Linked DNA regions of Methanosarcina mazei S-6. The protein of the gene in region 1 interacts with the protein of each later gene in a pairwise test. Links are inferred from orthologs where the notes say so. Each region holds a gene or a part of one and is shown on either strand. Other genes may lie near its edges. The genes, in order: pscS and sepS.

The links.
Region 2: the proteins of pscS (region 1) and sepS interact in binary tests that used the Methanocaldococcus jannaschii proteins (3 or more experiments, as listed by UniProt). The link is inferred for Methanosarcina mazei S-6 from one-to-one orthologs.

Annotation. Positions count from the first base shown.
Region 1 is NZ_CP009512.1:3,486,726-3,497,508, forward strand. The notes cover bases 4,901-7,741. They hold pscS (O-phospho-L-seryl-tRNA:Cys-tRNA synthase), read right to left. Parts: upstream 6,981-7,741; coding sequence 5,820-6,980; downstream 4,901-5,819. Other genes in these bases: MSMAS_RS14905 (winged helix-turn-helix domain-containing protein), read left to right, coding at 5,316-5,654; MSMAS_RS14915 (DNA-directed RNA polymerase subunit L), read right to left, coding at 7,285-7,563; MSMAS_RS14920 (exosome complex RNA-binding protein Csl4), read right to left, coding at 7,719-7,741. Also shown: MSMAS_RS14880 (HAD family hydrolase), read right to left, coding at 1-58; lysA (diaminopimelate decarboxylase), read left to right, coding at 702-1,964; tnpA (IS200/IS605-like element ISMma21 family transposase), read left to right, coding at 2,295-2,759; MSMAS_RS14895 (ferredoxin domain-containing protein), read right to left, coding at 2,981-3,535; more of MSMAS_RS14920, read right to left, coding at 7,742-8,669; MSMAS_RS14925 (METTL5 family protein), read right to left, coding at 8,972-9,565; diphthamide biosynthesis enzyme Dph2, read right to left, coding at 9,649-10,656; hpt (hypoxanthine/guanine phosphoribosyltransferase), read right to left, coding at 10,637-10,783. UniProt on the Methanocaldococcus jannaschii protein: Converts O-phospho-L-seryl-tRNA(Cys) (Sep-tRNA(Cys)) to L-cysteinyl-tRNA(Cys) (Cys-tRNA(Cys)).
Region 2 is NZ_CP009512.1:4,043,725-4,054,649, forward strand. Bases 5,221-8,203 are described here. They hold sepS (O-phosphoserine--tRNA ligase), read left to right. Parts: upstream 5,221-5,893; coding sequence 5,894-7,513; downstream 7,514-8,203. Other genes in these bases: MSMAS_RS17430 (translin family protein), read left to right, coding at 5,221-5,530; MSMAS_RS17440 (DUF169 domain-containing protein), read left to right, coding at 7,559-8,203. Outside these bases: glyS (glycine--tRNA ligase), read left to right, coding at 1-224; MSMAS_RS17415 (DEAD/DEAH box helicase), read left to right, coding at 393-2,987; MSMAS_RS17420 (Sjogren's syndrome/scleroderma autoantigen 1 family protein), read right to left, coding at 3,080-3,694; MSMAS_RS17425 (UPF0147 family protein), read left to right, coding at 3,940-4,212; more of MSMAS_RS17430, read left to right, coding at 4,898-5,220; more of MSMAS_RS17440, read left to right, coding at 8,204-8,290; MSMAS_RS17445 (J domain-containing protein), read right to left, coding at 8,343-9,059; molecular chaperone DnaK, read right to left, coding at 9,221-10,744. UniProt on the Methanocaldococcus jannaschii protein: Catalyzes the attachment of O-phosphoserine (Sep) to tRNA(Cys).

The DNA.
Region 1 (10,783 bases):
TAATAATGCTTTGTTTTACTGGCCCATCATTCCAACTTTTAAGTTTATCCCCATTCAAAATGAAACAGCCCCTCCAATTTTTATTATATTTTCAAATATCATTTTTATTAAAATCAAAATTTGATTAATTAATTTATTGAAACCTGAATTAAAACTTATTCTAAAGAAATATTGCTCTAAAGAAATATTGCCTTAATCACTTGAGTCATGAGCAGGACTATTAGAGGCAGAGTTTAAAAACTGCACCTGGAAGCTTCTGTACAGCTAAAAACCCGAGAAGAAGCAATAAGAAAGTTGATGTAATAAAGTTCAGTTCATTTAGCAGGATTTATGCAATTAAACTCAAACATTTTTTTTTGATTATATTTATTATAATTATTTAATAAATTATATTAATAGGACTTATAGAAAAATACTCTAGCCGCATAAGTCCTGCATGATAGAAAACACAATTAGGATGTGTGTAGAACTTTACTTCTGCTCATAACTTCATGAAACTTATAATTCATGAACCAGGTCAGTTATTGAAATTGGATACAGATTAAATCAGTAAAAATCAGATATGATTGTGAGTACCCATTTGGAACCATAATAAATCGTATCTGCGGGATAGAGGAAAAACTAATAAAGGAATAAAAGTTCAAATTGATACAGAATTGACATAGATTGATTAAGCAAAAATCAGGCAAAAGGTTACGATAATGGTTTCAAAGAACCTCCCTTTCACAAAAGAAGATATCCTTAAAATAATGGAAAAATATCCCACCCCGTTTCATATTTACGATGAGAAAGCCATAAGGGAAAACGCCAGAAGAATGAAATCCGCCTTTAAAGATATTCCGGGTTTCAAGGAGTTTTTTGCAGTAAAAGCCCTTCCCAATCCCTTCATTCTTAAGATCCTCAAAGAGGAAGGTTTCGGGGCAGACTGCAGTTCTCTGCCGGAACTCATACTTGCGGAAAAAGCGGGGATGACAGGCGATGACATCATGTTCAGTTCCAATGACACGCCGGCTGAAGAGTTTATAAAGGCAAAGGAGCTTGGCGGCTTTATCAACCTTGATGATATCAGCCACATCCCTTATCTGGAAAAATCCGCGGGGCTTCCTGAGATCGTTTGCTTCAGGTACAATCCCGGACCCCTGAAAGAAGGAAATGCAATCATTGGAAAGCCCGAGGAGGCAAAATACGGATTTACAAGGGAACAGATGTTTGAAGGGTACAGGATCCTAAGGGACAAAGGAGTAAAGCGCTTTGGGATGCACACAATGGTCGCCTCGAACGAGCTTAACTCTGATTACTTTGTGGAAACCGCAAGGATCCTTTTCGAACTTATAGTTGAGATTTCAAAGGAACTGGGAATTCAGTTCGAGTTCGTAAACCTCGGAGGAGGAATAGGCATCCCGTACAGGCCAGAGCAGGAGCCCGTCTCCCTTGAAGCCGTGGCAAAAGGTGTAAAAGAGGCTTATGATGCCACAATCACAGCTAACGGGCTCGCTCCTCTAAAAATATACCTCGAATGCGGCAGGGTCATTACGGGCCCCTACGGATATCTTATCTCTCAGGTCAGGCACTTAAAAAGCACATACAAAGACTACGTGGGCCTGGACTCCTGTATGGCAAACCTGATGCGTCCAGGGATGTACGGTGCCTACCACCATATTACGGTATTTGGAAAAGAAAAGAAAGCACCTGCCCATAAATATGATGTGACCGGCTCTCTCTGCGAAAACAATGACAAGTTTGCAATCGACAGGATGCTTCCCGAGGTGGAAATAGGAGACATCCTGGCAATCCACGATGCAGGCGCACACGGACATGCGATGGGCTTTAATTATAATGGAAAACTCCGCTCTGCCGAACTTCTGCTTAGAGAAGACGGAAGCGTTGTGCAGATCCGCAGGGCAGAGACCATCGAAGATTACTTTGCAACCCTCAATTTTGAGCAGTTGAAGAATTTCAGGTAAGCAGCTTTCAAAAAAATTATAGTAAAAAAGTAACTGGCGGATAAAATCCAATTTCTTGAAATCCGTCTTTTTCTTTTTTAGCTTTATTTATTCCTTATTTTTGCTCTCTTCTTATTTTTGCTCTCTTCTTATTTTTGCTCTCTTTTTATTACTAAGGGAGCGCAGAGGGTCACGAATACCCCATCCTTTAGGGTGGGGATGAAGTGAACCCTCGCCTCTTCGTTTTTCACTTTAAATATCTTAATCCTTGCTTTTTTTGTAAAATAAGCTTGTTTTTGGCACCATAGCCACCGATGGTGCCATCCATCTATGGCTAGGATGTGATATCAGTTGGAATTACACAGTTTTAGCCATGGCTATGGTCAGATTACCTACCACATCGTGTTGGTGCCTAAGTATCGATACAGTATATTCTACAATAAGCGAATTAAAAAAGATTGCGAGTTAATTTTCAGTAACATTTGCACTAAAAATGGCTACAAAATACATGCAATGGAAGTAGTAGACAATCATGTTCACTTGTTTCTGGAATTCCATCCAAGTAATTCTCTGTCAGAGGTAATTCAATATTTGAAAGGAGGCAGTTCTTACAGACTGTTCAAGCTCCATCCTGATCTTAAAAAACAGTATTGGGGTGGAAGTCTATGGTCAAATGGAAAGTTCTATCGATCCGTTGGAAACGTAACTGCTGATACAATTAAGCATTACATTAAAGAATCGCAAGGAAAACCGAGTGAAGAGTCTCAATTGTATAGATTCATGAGATCCGAGCAAAGAAAACTTGATGATTTCTAACTACCAAAACAACCGGGCGGGCGGCCCGAAGCATACCCCATCCTTTAGGGTGGGGTGGCCGCCCGCAATTTGATTTTTGCTCTCTTTTTATTTTTGCTCTCTTCTTATTTTTGCTCTCTTCTTATTTTTACTCTCTTCTTATTTTTACTCATTGTTGGATTTATTATTCAAACGGTTTTTTAGCACATAGTGAGAACCCAATTTATGTTTTTAACTTTAATTCAGGATTTTCTCGTTGATTCCCTGTCAAAGAAGATGTTTTTCCCTTTAACACTGAGAGGAAGTCCCATTGCAACATCCGCATCAATCATTTTAAAGTAACAGGCAGCAGCCCCTGCAGAATAAAGGACGCGGTTGTCGATGCAGAGATCTTTTGCCTTTGCAGCAGCAGAGCCCACAGCAATTCCGAGGTCAACGTGCTTGATCATGCACTGGGGTCCGAAGAACTCTTTCTGCACCTTTTCCTGTTCAAGCATCTCTTTACAGGTATCAAACCCGCAGGCTCCGCAGTCAAGACCGGCTGCTCCCGAGGCTTTCAGGCCAATAAGGACGATTGCATCGGCATCCCTTACGTTCTTTGCATCCCTGATGAGGAACTTAAAGTCTTTAATCCCGCTCAGCTCTTCCATCCGGTCAGCAAGTTCGGATTTTTCCTCCTGAGAAAAGAGGCAGGTTACGATGTCATCAATTCCTTTGCCTTTCGGGGCTGTACGGGCTGCAGTCAGTATAATTTTCGCAAGCATTTCGATAGATTCGAGTTCAGGGTTAAGTTTCATGTAAGAAAAAAACCCCTGCCTGTTTATAAATTAAGTGCTGAAACTCTGGACAATAAAATAAAAAAGGTAACTATTCAGGCAGCCTTTTAAAGGCTACAATTTTTCCTCTTTTCGAGGAAAAATTGGATATAAATTGAATCCTATTTTGTTTCGTTATCATGCTTACACGTGAAGAGATTCTTGCTTTGTGTGCTTCAAACCCTGAAGTCATTGCTTACATTGTGAGTCTTGAAACTCAAATTAAAGAACTTACTGAAAGGTTGATAGCCTTAGAATCTCGTTTAAACCAAAACAGTCGTAACAGCAGTCGCCCTCCTTTCTACTGATTTTTTTGTCAAGGAGAAACCTAATCCCAAGAGTCTCCGTAAAAAGAGCGGAAAGAAACCTGGAGGTCAAGATGGTCATCCTGGAACAACTCTTGAAATGGTTGATGATCCTGAGTAGGTAATAGAACATTCTTTGAGTTGCTGCAAAGAATGTGGCCATACTCTTGAGAATGTTGAAGTTGAAGCCTATGAGAAAAGACAGGTCTTTGATATTCCTCCTGTAAACCTGATTGTTACAGAACACAAAAGCCAGATTAAGACCTGTCCTCACTGTGGAAGAATAAATAAAGCTGTTTTTCCTGAATCAGTAAAATATCCAGTTCAGTATGGTCCAAATATTTTAGCTTCAGCTATTTACTGTAAAAATCACCATTTTATCCCCTATGAAAGAATTTCTGAGTTTTTTGAGGATATTATGGGAATAAAAATCTGTCCTGCTACGATAATTAGAGCAGAAAAAGAATGTTTCCAGAATTTAGAGTGTTTTGAAAACATTATTCGAGAGAAATTAATGACTTCTTATGTTGTCCATTTTGATGAAACTGGTATGAAAATCGAAGGAAAAAGACACTGGCTTCATGTAGCTTCTAATGACAAATACACCTGTTATTTACCTCACTCAAAAAGAGGAGCAGAAGCAATAGACGCTATGGGAATTCTTCCGGAGTTTAAGGGAGTAGCAGTTCACGACGGATGGAAACCTTACAACGTTTATGACTGTGATCATGCTCTCTGTAATGCTCATTTACAGAGAGAACTTACTGGAATTGAAGAGAACTATAAACAGCAGTGGGCTAAAGAAATGAATAAATTACTCACTGAGATGAAAAAGTATACTGATGAATGTAAGGAGCAAGTCAAAGAACTGGACTTTGAGCAAATTAAAGCATTGGAAGAAAGGTTTGATGCTATAATCATGAAAGGGATTGAGGAAAATCCACAATCTCTAAATCCTGAAAAACAAGGAAAACGTGGAAAGAATCCAAAGACAAAAGCAAGGAATCTGTTGGATAGGTTTATAGAACACAAAGAAAAGATCCTGAGATTCCTGAAAGATTTGAAAGTTCCGTTTGAGAATAATCAGGCAGAAAGAGATATCAGGATGATGAAACTACAGCAAAAGATATCAGGAACTTTCAGAACAACACAAGGAGCGCAAGCTTTCTGCAGAATGAGAGCTTACATCTCTACAATTAGAAAGAACGGATTACTTGTTTTGGAGGGTATTATAGCGGCGCTCAAGGGAGCGCCGTTAACTATAACCTGAATAGTTACTAAAAAAGTTCTGCGAAGCAATAGAACCTTTACATAAGAGCTGAATAAGAGGTCATCTGAAAGAGTAAATGATATATAAAGATAACGATATTTATTTATAGTAGTAGTCTAAAAAATAGAGAGATAGATATCGTAATACAAACTTGTTCCAGAAAATGCTCTTGAAAAGGTGACCGAAAATGGATTCAGATGAAAGTGAAAGAATAAAAAAAGAATGGCTCGAGAGGATGAAACGTGAAGGAAAGCTGACGCGAAACCCCACGGAAGACCATAAGTTCGGACTCAAGGTTCTTCAGAACACCACAAGAAGAGAGATCCTTATTTCGCTTGGAAGTGAGAGAAAATCCTTTGAGGAAATAAAAGAAAAATTTAACCTGAACGACTCCATGGCAAATTTCCACCTTAATATGCTGGAAGATGCACTTTATATCGAAAAAGTGGAAGAAGAAGGCAAGACATTCTATATCCCAACCCCTCGCGGAGAAGGTTATGTTGAGAATGTGGAAATGAAGAAGTAAGATGACCGGTGATGCAGTAAAAAGCAGCCTGAGCCAAAAAATATAGAAGCCCCGGAATTTAAAATTCAACTGAGAAATAACCGGGAATCAAAAAATAATTTACTGAAAGAAGGAGGCAATCCTTCATAATTACTGAAAGAGGAAGGAAAACCTCCATAAAAGACATTAAATATTTTCGTATTTCTTCAGGATATCCTCAAAGGCATCTGCAACAGTACCGAGTTTTTCCTTTCCGAGCCCGAAGGTGCTGAGTTTGAAATATTTTGTAAGCCCGGACTTGATGCCGTGAATATTGCGTTCTTTTAGCTCCCTGTAAAGGAAATACCTGCCGTTTTTGACTTTCTGGGAAATCTCGTAGAAACCCGGAGCTTCAAAGAACATAAGGTCGTGAGAATGCGGTTTCTGCCCGCGCTGGATAAAGCCCATGCCTTCAAGCCTTGAAGAGAACCAGCGGGCATTTTCAACTTCCTGGTCCCAGTTACGGGTTCGTTTTACAACCTCAGGGAAGGAAGCCATCAGAGTCATAACTGTTGCTCCGCGGGCAGTGCAGCCAAGAAGTTCAATTTCCTTTACCTTGTTGTGTACGGATTTCCTGAATACGACAGGAGCATATTCTTCACTTACGCCCAGCACTCCAACGGGACCTGAAGCTGCCATGGACTTATGCCCGCTGCCTACAATAAAGTCAGCTCCGATTTCCTTTGCAGATACAGGCATTCTTCCTACGGAATATGCCCCGTTAAGAAGAAGAGGCACATCATATTCATGGCAGACCGACGCAATCTTTGCAGCATCCGGGATGTTACCGTAACTTCCGTCAGGGTAAGTAACAAGTGCCAGAACCGGAGGCTTCCCGTTTTCTTTCGTAACTTCTTCAATCGCCTTTCCGTATCCTTCCGGGTCAAGATGATACTCCGGGCTGCCTGCATGGGGCACTACCTCGATATTCAGTCCGGCTCTTTCGGCTGCAACATAAGAAGAATAATGGGCAAGCCCGTCAAGTACAACCCAGTCTCCGGGTTTTCCCATGGAATGCATGACAGCAAATTTGGATTCCCTTGCCCCGTTTGTAACCCGTGCTTCATCGCAGCCCAGAAACTCCGGAAGGGCTTTGTGTACGAAATCATGGATAGGAGGCTTTTTGACGAGGTCGAGAACTCCACCACAGAAGTCACAGACAGAATAACCGTCTCCCCATTCAACAAGTGCCTGTTTAGCAGCCCCGGTCAAAAGCCCTCCTGTCTGAAGAGGGTCGATGTTTATGCTGCCGAGGGTCTCTCTCTTTATGAAACCAAACTTCTGTAAGGATGAGTCATCAAGTGTCATTTATTATACCTCATGTAAGAACTGTAATTCCTATTTAAAGCATGATTTTAACCTGAAATTTAGGATTACTCACTGAATAGCCCGATGTTAATTATAAATCAAATTGCTTAAGGCTCTGCGGTTCAATGATATGCAGAGAACTCATAAAAAAGTATTCCAGAAATAGTATAAACAATTCTAAAAAGACATCCCACCGTATAAAGTGGACGAATGATCTTTGAGTGATCTTTATTTCTCTAATGTTTCCTGCTGAAAGAAAGAAATGGGCAAAACGCCTTAAAAAGACGTCCTGCGATCTTCAGTTTCAAGCATTTGCTGCTTTGCTGAAGACATCGATAAATTCGTCGCATTCAGAAACAATGATTGCTACCACGTCCTTTAAAACCAGAATAGGATCCGCACCATCGGTTTTAATATAAAGGACAGGGTCACTGATGCTCACATATTTCATATCGTAAAAAGCCGTTACAACCCTTTCATCTTTAATCAGGAGGTCCTTAAGAAGATTAAGAAGGGTATGAGTTTCGCCTCTAAGCTCGACTTCAAGCTCATTATTTGTTTTGTTAAGAATGTTCAGTTCCACTGGTGACCACCTGTAAATGGTGAATTTAACCGGTCATAATAAATATGCCGTAAAATCTTTAACCTGCCGTAAAATCTTTAACCTGCCGTAAAATCTTTAACCTGCCGTAAAATCTTTAACCTGCCGTAAATCCCTGAAGTAAGAGGAAGAGGAAATTACCTGATCCCTTTCCCATACTCAGTTGAGATCTTGCGGGTTTCAGTCATATTGCAGACCGGGCATTTAAGCTTTTTCCCTTCCAGCACAAGTTCTCCTTTGCAGTTTGAACAGTAAGCTTTTACAACTCCAAGAGAATCTTCAGCTGTAGTAAGGCGCATTCTTTCAACGTCAACTACCTTTGCTCTTACTATGTCAGAAGGCCTGAACTCATCTGCCAGCCTCTTCACATAGGAATCTCTCACACTGGAGACATGAATATCTCCGGTCCTTACACTAACGATTTCCCTGTTTTCTTTCCCTTCAATTCCTGCGACTTCCACCATTGCCCCGGACTCACGGACGTCAGATATCCGCCCGTACACGACATCTCCTACTTTGAGGATATTTGGAGTAATTGTGTTTGGCTTTACCGAGACCACTCTGGCTTTTCTGTCAATGAGCACATTACCCGTAGCAGTGGAATAGATGTCTCCTGCAATTACTGCAGTTCCATTGCCCGATTTGAACTCTTCTGTAGTTCCGACAAGTTCTCCAGGAAGTACAAAGCCTCCTTTTTCGAGATCTTCTTCAGATACAACGGCTTCTGCGGTAGGGGGCCTGAAACCCGGAGTTTCCTTTCTATCTCTGGGACCTTTCTTGGAATATGGGAATTTTCTCTTTTTATCAGGGCTGCCTTTGAACTGGTCCCTTGACTGGTCTCTGAATTGCCCTCTGGACTGGTCTCTGGGCTGAGACTTATACTGAGCTCGGGGCTGACCTTTAAACTGGTCTCTTGACTGCTCCCTGGGCTGGCTTTTAAATTGAGTCCTGGGCTGATCCTTTTGCTGACCCTTAAATTGATCCCTGCTTTCTTCATTTGAAGGAGCCGATTTCTCAGCTCCGTTCTTTCCTTCACCAGGACCTGTTAATTTTTTCCTGGTAGTCTTATTTTTTCGAATTCTAATCATGATCCCTCATTCGAATTATCGCTATTAATAATATAGATAATCGTTGTAACAATTTTTATAGCCTTTGTGGGACTGCTGGCGGAAAGCCGGATGTCGGTCACGATTGCTCACAAAAAGCATATCTGAAGTCATCAGTCCCGATTATACAATGTTAATGTGGATTTATTTATGGTATTATGGATTTATTCTCTATCTTATGATCTTTTCTTTGTTCAATAAGCTTATTAATTCCGCCTTTCAGAATGAAGCACAAAGAGATAAGCTGTAAAACATGACGCCTTAAAAGGTTCCCTGAATACAGGTCAGGCATGAACAGCAATTCTGTAAATCTCTACCTCAATAACCTCTCTTTCTTTTTGATGAAAGTCAAAAGTCCTCTTTATAGGGAACTTCGCAACGTACGAATGTGTAATGACCGCAGGCTTAATGAACTTTTGGATAAAAGCAAGGCTTCCGCGGTTGTGGATGGAGTATATTACTTCACTTGTTCTTAATGCTGACGAAAGAAAGGGTCTGTCCCTTCCCTTAACTCTTGCCCCAAAAGGAGGGTTCATAATTGTGGTTTTTACCCGTTCCGAGACTTCAGAGATATCGGAACAGATAAATTCAACGTCCACTCCGATTTTTTCAGCATTTTTTCTTGCAAGCTCAAGAGCTTTTGGGTCAGTATCATACCCCACAACTTTCCTTGCTCCCAGAACCTTTGCCCCTATTGCGAGGATTCCCGTACCGCAGCCCAGGTCATGGACTGAATCATCAAGGTCTCCCTGCATGTAAGCGAAATGAAGAACTTCAGCAGCAAGGAGAGAAGGTGTCTGATACTGTTCCAGTTCAAGTTCAGGATCGGAAAAGCCTTCAATTTCCTCAAGCAGCATTTCAAGTTTTCTCTGTTTCATATCCTTTGTCTTTTAGTATTATTAGATTTAATTTTAGAATTGCTCGACCACGAATGTATGATTATGCAGCCATTTACTCCCAATCATACAGGTTCTTCAGTGATTTCGTCCAGCACAAGCTTTTCCCATTCGCGTTCCCCAAGCACTATTTCAAACTCCTGGGGTGTCAGCATAGGGGCAGGAAAACGTCCCACTTCATCAATAGCAAGCCTCGGGCAGGCTGTATTTACGAAAGCGTCTACTTTGAACTGGAGCAGCTGGTCCGGAGTTACGAGGTCGATCAGTATAAGGTGTGACTCTTTTCCATGCTTCTTTGCAAGTTCCTTTAAGGAAGAAGCAAGCTCCATCCTCTTCTGCCCGTTTTTGCTTGAGACAATAATCCCGAAGACCTGTGCATCCAGGGACTTTGCGATTACCGCACTCCTCTGGCGCAGAATCCTTGAAGGGTCAACCTCGCGGACCTCTCCGGAAAAAGGATCGGCTGCAAGGACACGTTTCTTTGTGGAAAGAGCTACCCCCAGGGGGTGGAAATCTCCGCTTCCGATATAGAGGTACTCGTCACAGTCTTCATCCCGGGCTGCAGAGAAATTGCAGCCGAGAACCTGTCCAGCATAAGCAATTCTGGAGTCACCACGCCCGATTACGCAGGTCTTTCCCATTCTCTCCAGCACGCCACATACATCAGGAAGTTTATGGACGTGCTGAACAGTAGTGATCAGCCCTATTTTTTGCCCTTTAAGCTCAGGGACAGCCTTTTCAATAACATGCAGGACGTCCACCGAAGACCGGGTTTCGATAAAATAGACTTTATTCGAGAGCCTGATGTCTTCCAGTTCAGCATGCCCGAAATGGAAAAGTATGTCAACGTGGTCGAGGAGAGTCCTGTCCAGGTCACATGCTCCGAAACACGGGTCCCCCGAGATAATAATTTCAGCTCCGGTAGCTTTTTCGACCTTCTTTGCCAGCTCCGGACCCTTACGTTTTAACCCTTCAGGAAACTGAAAGCCCACAAGCTTTGCTCTGGTATCCTTTATTACGCTGATTATGTAATCAGGCCTGAGGTCGAATGCTTCACTGATTCCCAAAGACATCCTTAATCTCCACACCTTTCTCGCCCACATCAATTGTGACGAGAATCTTGGGTTCAACTCCGAGCTCCCTCAGTTTCAGGTAACCATCGCCGCGTCCAATGACGGAAATCACATCCATTACCTCTAC
Region 2 (10,925 bases), 560 kb from region 1 along the record:
ACTCCGGGACCATCGGGCGCCGCTACAGGAGAAATGATGAAATCGGGACTCCATACTCGGTTACTGTTGATTATGATACCCTTCAGGACGGGACCGTCACAATCAGGGACAGAGACTCCATGCGCCAGATAAGGGCTCCAATCAGTGGAATCGAAAACGTGCTCTACGAACTGATCTACAGGGGCAGAAATTTCGAATCTGCAGGTAAACCCTTTAATTTCTAAATTAGAATTAATTGAAGAATGAATTAAGGGAATAATTATAACCTGTAAATTCCTGAGCTGCGGGCTGAGAAGCCTACAGCAAAATATTTAATTTTTTATTACTTTTTTATAATTGAAATAAAGCCCTGAAATAAATAAACCTGAAAAAATAAGCGATCCTGAATCAAAATGAAAGAAAGTCTTTTTCCTGAGAAACCGGAATGCATGAAGCATCCATTGATAAAGCCCGACACAGTGGAGCAGAGGCTTTACCAGCTCAACCTTGCAGGAGAAGCCCTTAAGGGTTCAAGCCTTGTTGTACTTCCTACGGGACTTGGAAAAACCATAATAGCTCTTTTTGTAATTGCCTCCAGACTCCAGCGTTTCGGAGGAAAAGCCCTTATTCTCTCTCCTACGAAACCCCTTGTTGAGCAGCACGCAGCTTTTTTCAAAAAGGTGATGGCTCTTCCCGAAGAAGAGGTTCTGGCTTTTACTGGCAGCATTCCCCCCGCAGAGAGAGAAAGGCTATGGGAACAGGGAAAACTGATAGTATCAACCCCGCAGGTAATTGAAAACGACATCCTTACAAGGCGGATCAGCCTTGAGAACGTTAGCCATATCACTTTTGACGAAGCCCACAGGGCAGTCGGAAACTATGCCTATACCTTTATTGCGGAGAAGTATTTTGAGAGTGCGAAAAATCCGCATGTGCTCGGAATTACAGCAAGCCCGGGAAGTTCGGATGAGAAGATATCAGAGGTCTGTGAAGCCCTGCATGTCCAGAATGTAGCCGTGAAAACGGAAAAAGATAGGGATGTCCGCCCATATGTGCAGGAAAAAGAAATCGAATGGCTTCAGGTTAATCTTCCCGCAGAGATGGCAGAAATCCGGAGCTATCTTGAGAAAATTTTCGACGACAGGCTTGCAATTATCAGGAACCTGGGCTTTTCTGCAGGCAGCGGGAAATATGTCTCCAAAAAAGACCTGCTGCTCCTCCAGAAAAAGCTTCAGGGAGAAATCAGGGTAGGAGGAGACCCTGCAGTCTTTTCTGCCATGTCCGTGGTCGCAGAGATGATGAAGGTGAACCATGCAGTGGAAATGGTGGAAACCCAGGGGATAGAAGCCCTCAGAAAATATCTGGAAAAACTCGACGCTGAAGCTTCTTCGAGCAAAGCGAGCAAGGCTGCAAAAAGGTTAATGGACGATCTCTATATGCGGAAGACCCTTTACCGGGCAAAAGAATGCGAGGTTGAACATCCAAAACTGGAGCTTGCGCGGAGAATCGTATGCGAGCAACTAGAAGGTAACCCGGACTCGCGAGTAATTGTTTTTACAAACTACAGAGACAGCGCTGAAATGGTGGTTAACGCTCTTTCCAGAGTTTCCGGAGTTAATCCTGTCCGTTTTGTGGGGCAGGGCTCTCGCCATAAGGATAAAGGGCTCACGCAAAAACAGCAGGTTGAAATCCTTGAAAGGTTCAGGGCCGGGGAATATAATGCCCTGGTAGCCACGTCGGTTGCTGAAGAAGGTCTTGACATTCCCGCCACAGACCTTGTTCTGTTTTACGAGCCTGTCCCTTCTGAGATAAGGAGCATCCAGCGCAAAGGCAGGACAGGCAGGCAGCACAAAGGCAGAGTGACCGTTCTCGTGACAAAAGGCACAAGAGACGAGGCTTATTACTGGAGCAGCAAAAACAAGGAAAAAAGAATGCTGAACAGTATGCACGGACTTGAAGCTGTCCTGGGCCCGAAAAATGTCAAAAAAAGCTCTGAGCTTTCCGATTTTGACAGTGTGTCTTTTATTTCAGACTCAAAACCGGAATCAAAACAAAACATAAAACTGGACTCTTACCCAGAATTTCAAGGAATTGAAAGCGAAAGTATGGATAAAATCGAAAGTGGGAGCCTGGAAAATACTGAAGACTTCCCTATAACTGATTTTGGGGATCCCGGAAAAACTGAGGGAAAAAACGGAAAAGATAGCGAGATAATTTCACACACGAAGGACATAAAACTGCAAAAAAATTCAGATGAGATTGGAAAGAAAGAAGAAAACGAGAAAGATTATGCAAACATAAAAGAAAAGCAAAAAACCCTTGTTGATTTCGGAACCGCATCAGGAGAAAGCTCAGACAGCCTCCTTAAAATTATAATCGACCACAGAGAAACAAAAAGCGGGGTTGCGAAAACTCTGGACAGACTCGGCATGGAACTCAGATTTATGGCTCTTGAAATCGGAGACTATATCGTGAGCGACCGCCTTGCAGTGGAAAGGAAACGTACAGATGACTTTGCATGTTCCCTGATTGACGGAAAACGCAACCTTTTTGCCCAGCTCTCTGACCTGGCAAGAGTTTATGAAAAACCTGTTCTGATAATTGAAGGGGAAGACCTTTTCACTTCAAGGCAGATTAACCCGAATGCTATTTATGGTTCCCTTGCATCCATTGCAATAGATTTTGGGGTATCCATCCTCTATTCCCGCGACGAAGAGGAAACCGCATCTATTTTGAAAATACTTGCAAAGAGGGAGCAGACAGAAAATAAACGTGAAATCAACCCTCACGGGAAAAAGTCTGCCAGCACTCTTGCAGAACAGCAGGAATACCTCATCTCTTCAATCTCGAACATCGGGCCTAAAGCAGCCAGAAACCTTCTCTCGTATTTCGGCTCGGTAGAGGCTGTTATGAGGGCTGATATCGAGGAGCTGAAGAAAGTAAAGCAAATAGGCCCAAAAACGGCGGCCAGAATCCGGGAAGTTCTTGAAAGCCCATATAAAGGATAAGCTGCAGGTTTCTTTTCTCTTTTCCAGCAGCAATTTTATTTTCAGTGACAGGGCTTTTGCGGCCAAGTCTTTATAGGCATTTAACAGGTCTTTTATATCTTTCTTAGCCTCTCTACCAGCCCGATGCTTTTATCTATCAGTTCCAGATGTTCGGCAATGCTGCGCGGGTTCTTTTCATTTTGCAGGGAAGCTGCAATGTTTACCATCTTTTTAAAGAGAAGGTTTTCCAGTGCCTTACAGTCTCCATCAGTTGCAGAAATGCCGGACGATTCAGTACTTCTTGCCCGGACTTCAGGTTTAGCCTGAATTTCAGGGACTATACTTTCCGTTTCTTCGGTTTCATAAAGGGTCTCAGTGAATTCTTCTTCCTCAGACGGGAGAGTTTTCTCTTCTTCCTCTTCAATTTCCGATGCCCTTTGTCCGAACCGGGTTTTCTGTCTGCGTACCTGCACTTTCTTTCTGGGCTCAAAAGAGGGCCTTTCCCTTTCACTGGAAGGTCTGGCTTCTGGAGCCTGGACTTCTGCCGCAGGTTCGGGAGCCGCAGTTTCTCCCCCTTCTTCCCGAACATCACATATAGGGCAGATTACTGTTCCCTGATAACGAAACTTGGGGGCTCCGCATATTTTGCAATGTTCAGCGAGCATCGTGCCGCCAAGTTCCAGAAAACGGGCTATTCTTTTTACTTTCATGTCTTTATCAGAATCCATACGCCTTACCTTCCTTTTTACATAGTTTTCAGATCATTTTGTAAGGTTTTTCCTGTAACTCCCTCTATATGAAGTTACCTTTATAAAACATAAAGAAGAAAAGACCTGTACATAAAATCGTAAGGCTGAGACACTGAAGCTATCAGGCTCGTGGGTCACCGATAATATTTTATATAACAAGCCTGTCTTACACTAATTTATTAGCTCTAATTTTTATATCATAACTGACTGCGAAGGTGATTCAAATGTCATCAAATGATTCATCAGAAGTTATCAGACAATGTCTTCAAGTCCTAGAAAGTATAACCAGCGACTCTTCAGTTCCACGAAATATCAGGCGTTCTGTGAATGAAATTATGGATATCCTGAACAACGAATCCGAACCTCTCTTCCTTAGAGCAGCATCGAGCATTTCCATTCTAGAAGATATAAGCAATGACCCGAACCTTCCTCTGCACACGAGGACTTTGATCTGGAACCTTTCAAGCCAGCTCGAAACCATTCCGGTAGATGAGTAAAGCCAGAGAAAAACAGAAGAATTTTTCTATTCCGTAAAAAATTCTCCAGAGAGCATTTTAAAAGAAAATCCTCTCCGGAAAGAAAAAGCTCAGATTCGTTTCTTGAGACGATTCTGTAAAAAAATCCTGAACTTAACCTTATTCTAAAAAAAGAAATATAAAGGAAGTGACCTGGCAAGTTTGATAGTCACGTCCATCTGATTTTGGAATTAAACCAGAGGTAAAGGATACCGATAAGATAAAAGCCAGAAATAAACCTCTTTTCTATCTTTTTTCTATCTTTTTTCTCTTTTTTTATTTTTTTAGATATTCTTCCCTTTTCCTGTATTTTATCTTCTATCTTTAGTCTCTATTTTATTCTCTATTTTTATCCGTTTTACTGAATCGGACTTTAAATTCAAATTAAATTTTGCTGCCGACAGAATAATTAATATAGATAAGTTGATACATAAAAAAGAACATAAAAAGAGAATTAGAGAAATAAAAGATCTCAAAATGGGATTTTACAATATCAAAAAATTGAGAATATTGGCGAGGCGATAAAGAGAGGGAAATAAAAATAGCACATTGCAATGCTGAACCAGCGTAAAGACATGAATTAAGGTCAAAACACATTCTGAAATTTTTGAAATAAAACTATAAAAACCTGAAAAAAATAAAAAATTGAATCTGGGGGAAGAAATCAATGCTGGAAGAAATTTCTAGCCATATAAGGGAAAATCTTGAGGTTAAAGACAGGATCAGGGAAGATGGACTGAAAATTTCAAGGGAAATTGTAAGAGAGTGCAGGACAGCAAGTTTTGCCCTGCATGGGAAAGACTTTGAGAAAGCGGGTAAAAGTATAGAAGCAGCCGGAAACTCTTTAAAAAAGCTTGTAGCCCGGTTTGAAGGGCATGCTGACATTTACCACGCAGGATTTGTAGAACATGCACAGCAGGAGTATTCGGAAGTTGCAGTCCTCTACAGCCTGCTTAAAGACGAAGGAAAAACACAGGACTTTCCTTCTCCTGATGAACTGGGGGTTGAATATGCTGCATACCTTAATGGGCTTGGGGATGTGGTGGGAGAGCTCAGAAGGCATATTCTTGACCTTATAAGGGCGGAAGCCTTTGAAAAAGCCGAAGTGTTTTTAGGTATCATGGAAAATATCCATGCAACCCTTATGGAATTTGACTATCCCGATGCAATCACAGGGGGGCTCAGACGAAAGACTGATGTGTCCCGCTCCCTGATAGAAAAAACACGCGGCGATGTCGTAAACTCAATTCAACAGAAAAAACTTGAAGTTGCTATGAAAAGCCTAGAGACCAGGCTGTAAAAAGATGAAAAAGAAGAGATAACCTGGATGCAAAACCTGAGTTAAAATAATCAAATAAAAATAAGGTTTAAAAATAATTCTCTCCTTCAGTGCCTTACAGAACTGCAGGCTATAAGTAGAATCAGGCTGAGAGGAAGAGCAGGATAATCTTCACAATAACTCCAGAGCCATTTGTTATTTCTGGAGTTACATATAATTTTATTGTTTAGTGAAGTTACATTACAATTCGACACCCCGTTACCTGAAACCCCTTATCCGGCTTACCGTACCGGCATTCAAACAGCTCAACATATACATATAAATGATAAAACCCTAAGGGTCTGATAGATCCGAATTCCAGTAATCAGTTACAAGAGGATATATATGAAATTTGATCCAGAAAAAATAAAAAAAGATGCAAAGGAAAATTTTGACCATGCCTGGAACGAAGGCAAAAAAATGGTCAAAATGCCTACACTTAACGAGCGCTACCCGAGGACAACCCTGAGATACGGGAAGGCTCACCCTGTTTACGATACAATCCAGAAACTGAGAGAAGCCTATATGCGTATGGGTTTTGAAGAGATGATGAACCCTCTTATAGTTGATGAAAAAGAGGTCCACAAGCAGTTCGGAAGCGAGGCACTCGCAGTACTTGACCGCTGTTTTTATCTTGCAGGTCTGCCCCGCCCCAATGTGGGGATTTCTGACGAACGCATCGCACAGATAACCGAAATCCTGGGTGATATAGGAGAAGAAGGCATAGACAAAATCAGGAAAGAACTTCACGCTTATAAGAAAGGAAAGATTGAAGGAGACGACCTGGTTCCCGAAATCTCTGCAGCCCTCGAAGTTTCGGATGCCCTTGTAGCTGACATGATTGACAGGGTTTTCCCTGAGTTTAAAGAACTTATCCCCCAGGCAAGCACAAAAACCCTGCGCAGTCATATGACAAGCGGCTGGTTCATTTCCCTGGGAGCCCTGCTTGAGAGGGAAGAGCCTCCTTTCCACTTCTTCTCAATAGACCGCTGTTTCAGGCGCGAACAGCAGGAAGACGCTTCAAGGCTTATGACCTATTATTCCGCTTCCTGTGTGATAATGGATGAAGATGTGACTGTAGACCATGGTAAAGCAGTGTCAGAAGGGCTTCTCTCACAGTTCGGTTTCGAAAAGTTCCTTTTCAGGCCGGACGAGAAGCGCAGCAAATATTATGTCCCTGACACCCAGACCGAGGTCTTCGCTTTCCATCCGAAACTGGTAGGTTCTAACTCAAAATACTCTGATGGCTGGATCGAAGTCGCAACTTTCGGCATATATTCTCCTACAGCCCTTGCTGAATACGATATTCCGTATCCCGTAATGAACCTCGGGCTCGGAGTGGAAAGGCTTGCCATGATCCTGCACGATGCGCCCGATGTCCGCTCTTTGACCTACCCTCAGATCCCGCTGTACAGTGAGTGGGAAATGCCTGACAGCGGACTTGCAAAGCAAGTTTTTGTAGATAGAATGCCTGAAACCCCTGAAGGGCAGGAAATTGCATCTGCAGTGGTTGCCCAGTGTGAACTGCACGGAGAAGAGCCAAGCCCCTGTGAGTTCCCTGCCTGGGAAGGCGAGGTTTGCGGAAGAAAGGTTAAGGTTTCCGTAATCGAGCCTGAAGAAAATACAAAGCTCTGCGGGCCTGCCGCGTTCAATGAAGTAGTTGCCTATCAGGGAGACATTCTGGGAATTCCAAACAACAAGAAATGGCAGAAAGCTTTTGAAAACCACTCTGCAAGGGCAGGCATACGCTTTATAGAGGCTTTTGCAGCCCAGGCTGCCAGAGAAATCGAAGAGGCTGCAATGTCCGGAGCAGATGAGCATATTGTCAGGATTCGGATTGTCAAGGTCCCCTCGGAAGTCAACCTGAAGATGGGAACTACTGCCCAGAGATATATCACAGGCAAAAATAAAAAGATAGATATCAGAGGCCCGGTCTTCACCTCGGTAAAAGCGGAATTCGAGTAAAATAAGCCGGCAAACAGAAATAATAATGCAGAACGGAAGGGCTGTATGCAAAATGAAGGTGTCCCGTCACCAGGATATTCAGAAATCAGGAGACTGATGGAAACTGGAGAGCCTGTGTGCATAACCTTTGAAACAGAGGAAGGGGATGTGAAAAAAAGGCTTCATGGAACAATGCCCTTCCAGAAATCAGTTCCTGAAGAAAAAACATCCGGAGAAGAAAGGAATGAACTCCCCGGGAAATCCGGCTTCCTTTTTTGTGAACTTGTGCAAAAAACCCGCATGGGAGAAAAGTTCAGAATTTCAGGACAGAGCTGTTCTCCCGGAGATTATGTCCTTGGGCTTTCCGAAAAGAGCCCTGCTGAATATTATCTCAGGTCCGGCAGGTACAGTAATAAACAGGATGCAGAAAAAGCAGCTCTATCCCTTCCGAGATTAAAGAGAAAATTTCATTCCATTGTGATAGAACCCTTATCAGTTAATAGAGGTATTTTTGATGTGCTTATTCTCTTTCTTAAACCTGAGAGAGCCATGAGAGTTGTCCAGGCAAATGCCTATTCCGGAGGGAAAAGGACAGTAATGGATACAATGGGTGCAGCCTCAATCTGTGGAGACTGTACCGTATTTGCTCTTGAACAGGGCATAAGTTTATCTTTCGGGTGTAAAGGGTCAAGAAAACACACTGGATATAAAGATTTTGAAGTTCCCCTGGGAATTGCTTTTGAAAAAATAAAGGAAATTGAAGAAGGGCTTTCAAAGATCCCCGAAACAACAGAGTAAAGATGCTGAACAGTAATGTAGTAGCGCAGGGTGAATTACATCTCTTGGCTTTTTAGAATAATTTATCGAAGAAGTTCACCACGCTTTCCAGCCCGATAGCCTCCAGTTGTCCCGGAGAAACAACTGCAACGGTTGCCAGAAGACAGATCATAACGAGTGCGAAGACAAAGGTCTTCAATAAAAAAGAACTCATTGAAGAGTGTTTTTTGCGTCTGGTACCATCAACCTCTTCCACAAGCCCTTCATACCTGACCTTAACACTTGACCAATCGGCATTGCTGCCTGACTTGCCTGAGGAGCCTTCATTTTCCGTGTCCTGGCTCTTTCCGGAATAAACATATTTGGACCAGTCAACGGTATCAGATTCGGAAGATGAGGTTGATTGACCGGCACTCAGCGGGTCGCTTCCGGATTTGAAGGATACATAGGAAATAGTGGTTGTTCTGAAAGGAGATTTAGAACCTGAGGGGAGATCGGGAATTTCTGGAACCTGCGGGTTCTGGTCAGTCCCCTGGCTATTGCTTTGGCTTTCAGGGGCAGAGGAGAGTTCAGTCACCTTCTCTTCCGGAGGCAGGGACATATCATATGCTTTTCTTTTTTGAGGGTCTTTGAGGGTTTCGTAAGCCTCTTTGATTTTTATGAATTTTTCATGGGCATCAGGAGACCTGGCTCTATCCGGATGATATTTTTTTGCAAAATAATGATACTTATCTTCGATTTCCTCAAGACATGCGCTTCTGGGAATATCGAATAATTGATAATAGTCCACTGCTTTCCTCCCCTGAACCATTCTATTATTGACCCGTTGATCCAATATTGACCCTTTGATCCAATGGTCTGTTGATATATTGATCGTTGATCTATTGAACCTTTATTTGAGACGTGAATTTGTTGAAATTCAGCGCTTCTGGATACTGGTGTATCACATTATCAGTCATTGAGACCCTGGGGCCTTTCTATAGTGACACTCCTCATAATTCCCGTCCCAAGATCTTTGGCTGTAGCATTTATTATTCCGTTAGCATCAATGTCAAAAGTAACCTCTATCCTTGGAATTCCCTTTGGAGAAGGCGGGATATTATCGAGGACAAGCGTTCCTAAAGTAACGTTTTTCGATGCAGCCCTTTCTTCTCCCTGAAGGATTTTACCCCTGACAACCCTCTGGTTATCATAATGTGTGGTAAAGGTTTTACTATTTCTTGTGGGAATTGTCGTATTCTTTGGAATTATCGGAGCCATCAGATCTCCCACGGTTTCAAACCCGAGGGTAAGAGAGGTAACATCAAGAAGCACAAGGTTGCCCGAATCAACTTCTTCCCTTGGAGATTTGAGGTAATCATTTCCAAGAATTCCAGCCTGGACGGAAGCCCCCATTGCTACCACTTCATCAGGGTTGATGTTCTGAAGAGCCTTTTTTCCCATGAACCCTTCCACAGCTTTCACCACAGCAGGTATCCTGGTGGACCCTCCAACAAAAATAACTTCATCAATTTCCGAGGGTGAAAGCCTTGCATCCTGCAGGGTTTTTTCTATAATTGAAATGGTTTTCTTAACAAGGTCTTCAGTCATTTTATTGAACTGCTCTCTTGTTATATCTATGTCCAGGTTTTTATTTTCGAAAATATACGGCAGGTTAACATTTGCGGTTTCGAGAGTTGATAGGTCGATCTTACAGCGTTCCGCAGCCTCTCTAATGCGCTGCATCGCCTGAGGTATATCTGAGAGGTTTTTCCCCTCGGCTTCCTGGAACCTGGCAAGTAAGTGTTCAACAATCCGCGTATCGAAATCGTCGCCGCCGAGCTCTGTATCCCCGCTTGTGGCAAGGACTTCAAAAATCCCGTCTTTAATTTTAAGAATGGAGACATCAAAAGTCCCGCCCCCAAAGTCATAAACCATAATTTTCCGGTTATTAATCCCGTCCCTCAGACCATAAGCGAGCGCAGCTGCAGTAGGTTCATTTATAACTCTAAGCACTTCGAGCCCTGCAAGTTCGCCTGCCTTTTTTGTTGCAAAGCGTTGAGAATCGTTAAAATAAGCGGGGACAGTTATTACCGCTTTTTCAACGGCGTCCCCCAGGTATTTCTCAGCATCATGTTTTAATTTTTGAAGGATCTTTGCGGAAATTCCGTGAGGAGTGAATTTTTCATTGTTCAGTGTCACCCTGTAATCGGGTTTCCCCATATGCCTCTTGATAGAATGAACGGTATTCTCAGGATTGGATACCATCTGCCTTTTGGCAAGGTCCCCTACAAGTAACTCGTTCTTTTTTGAAAAACCTACAACAGAAGGCGTAAGCCTCTTCCCTTCGGAATTGGTGATGACCTTGGGTTCACCAAGTTCAATTATCGCCATACAAGAATTGGTGGTTCCCAGGTCGATGCCCAGTACTTTTCCTCTGATATTTGCCGTTGGCGCACCCCCAAGATTTTTATAATGTCGTGAAGAGATATTAATTTTTCTACTATAGTTAGAGCATACAAATTTAGAATTAAAGTATAGTGATCAGACAAATAGATAGTATAATATTTACTCAGATATTAAATATTCTCCCTAGATTTTTTTAGTAATACAAAGAGATAAGATTAAAAAAACTTTTCGCCAGAAAGGATAAACGGAATCAAAACTTCAACTTATC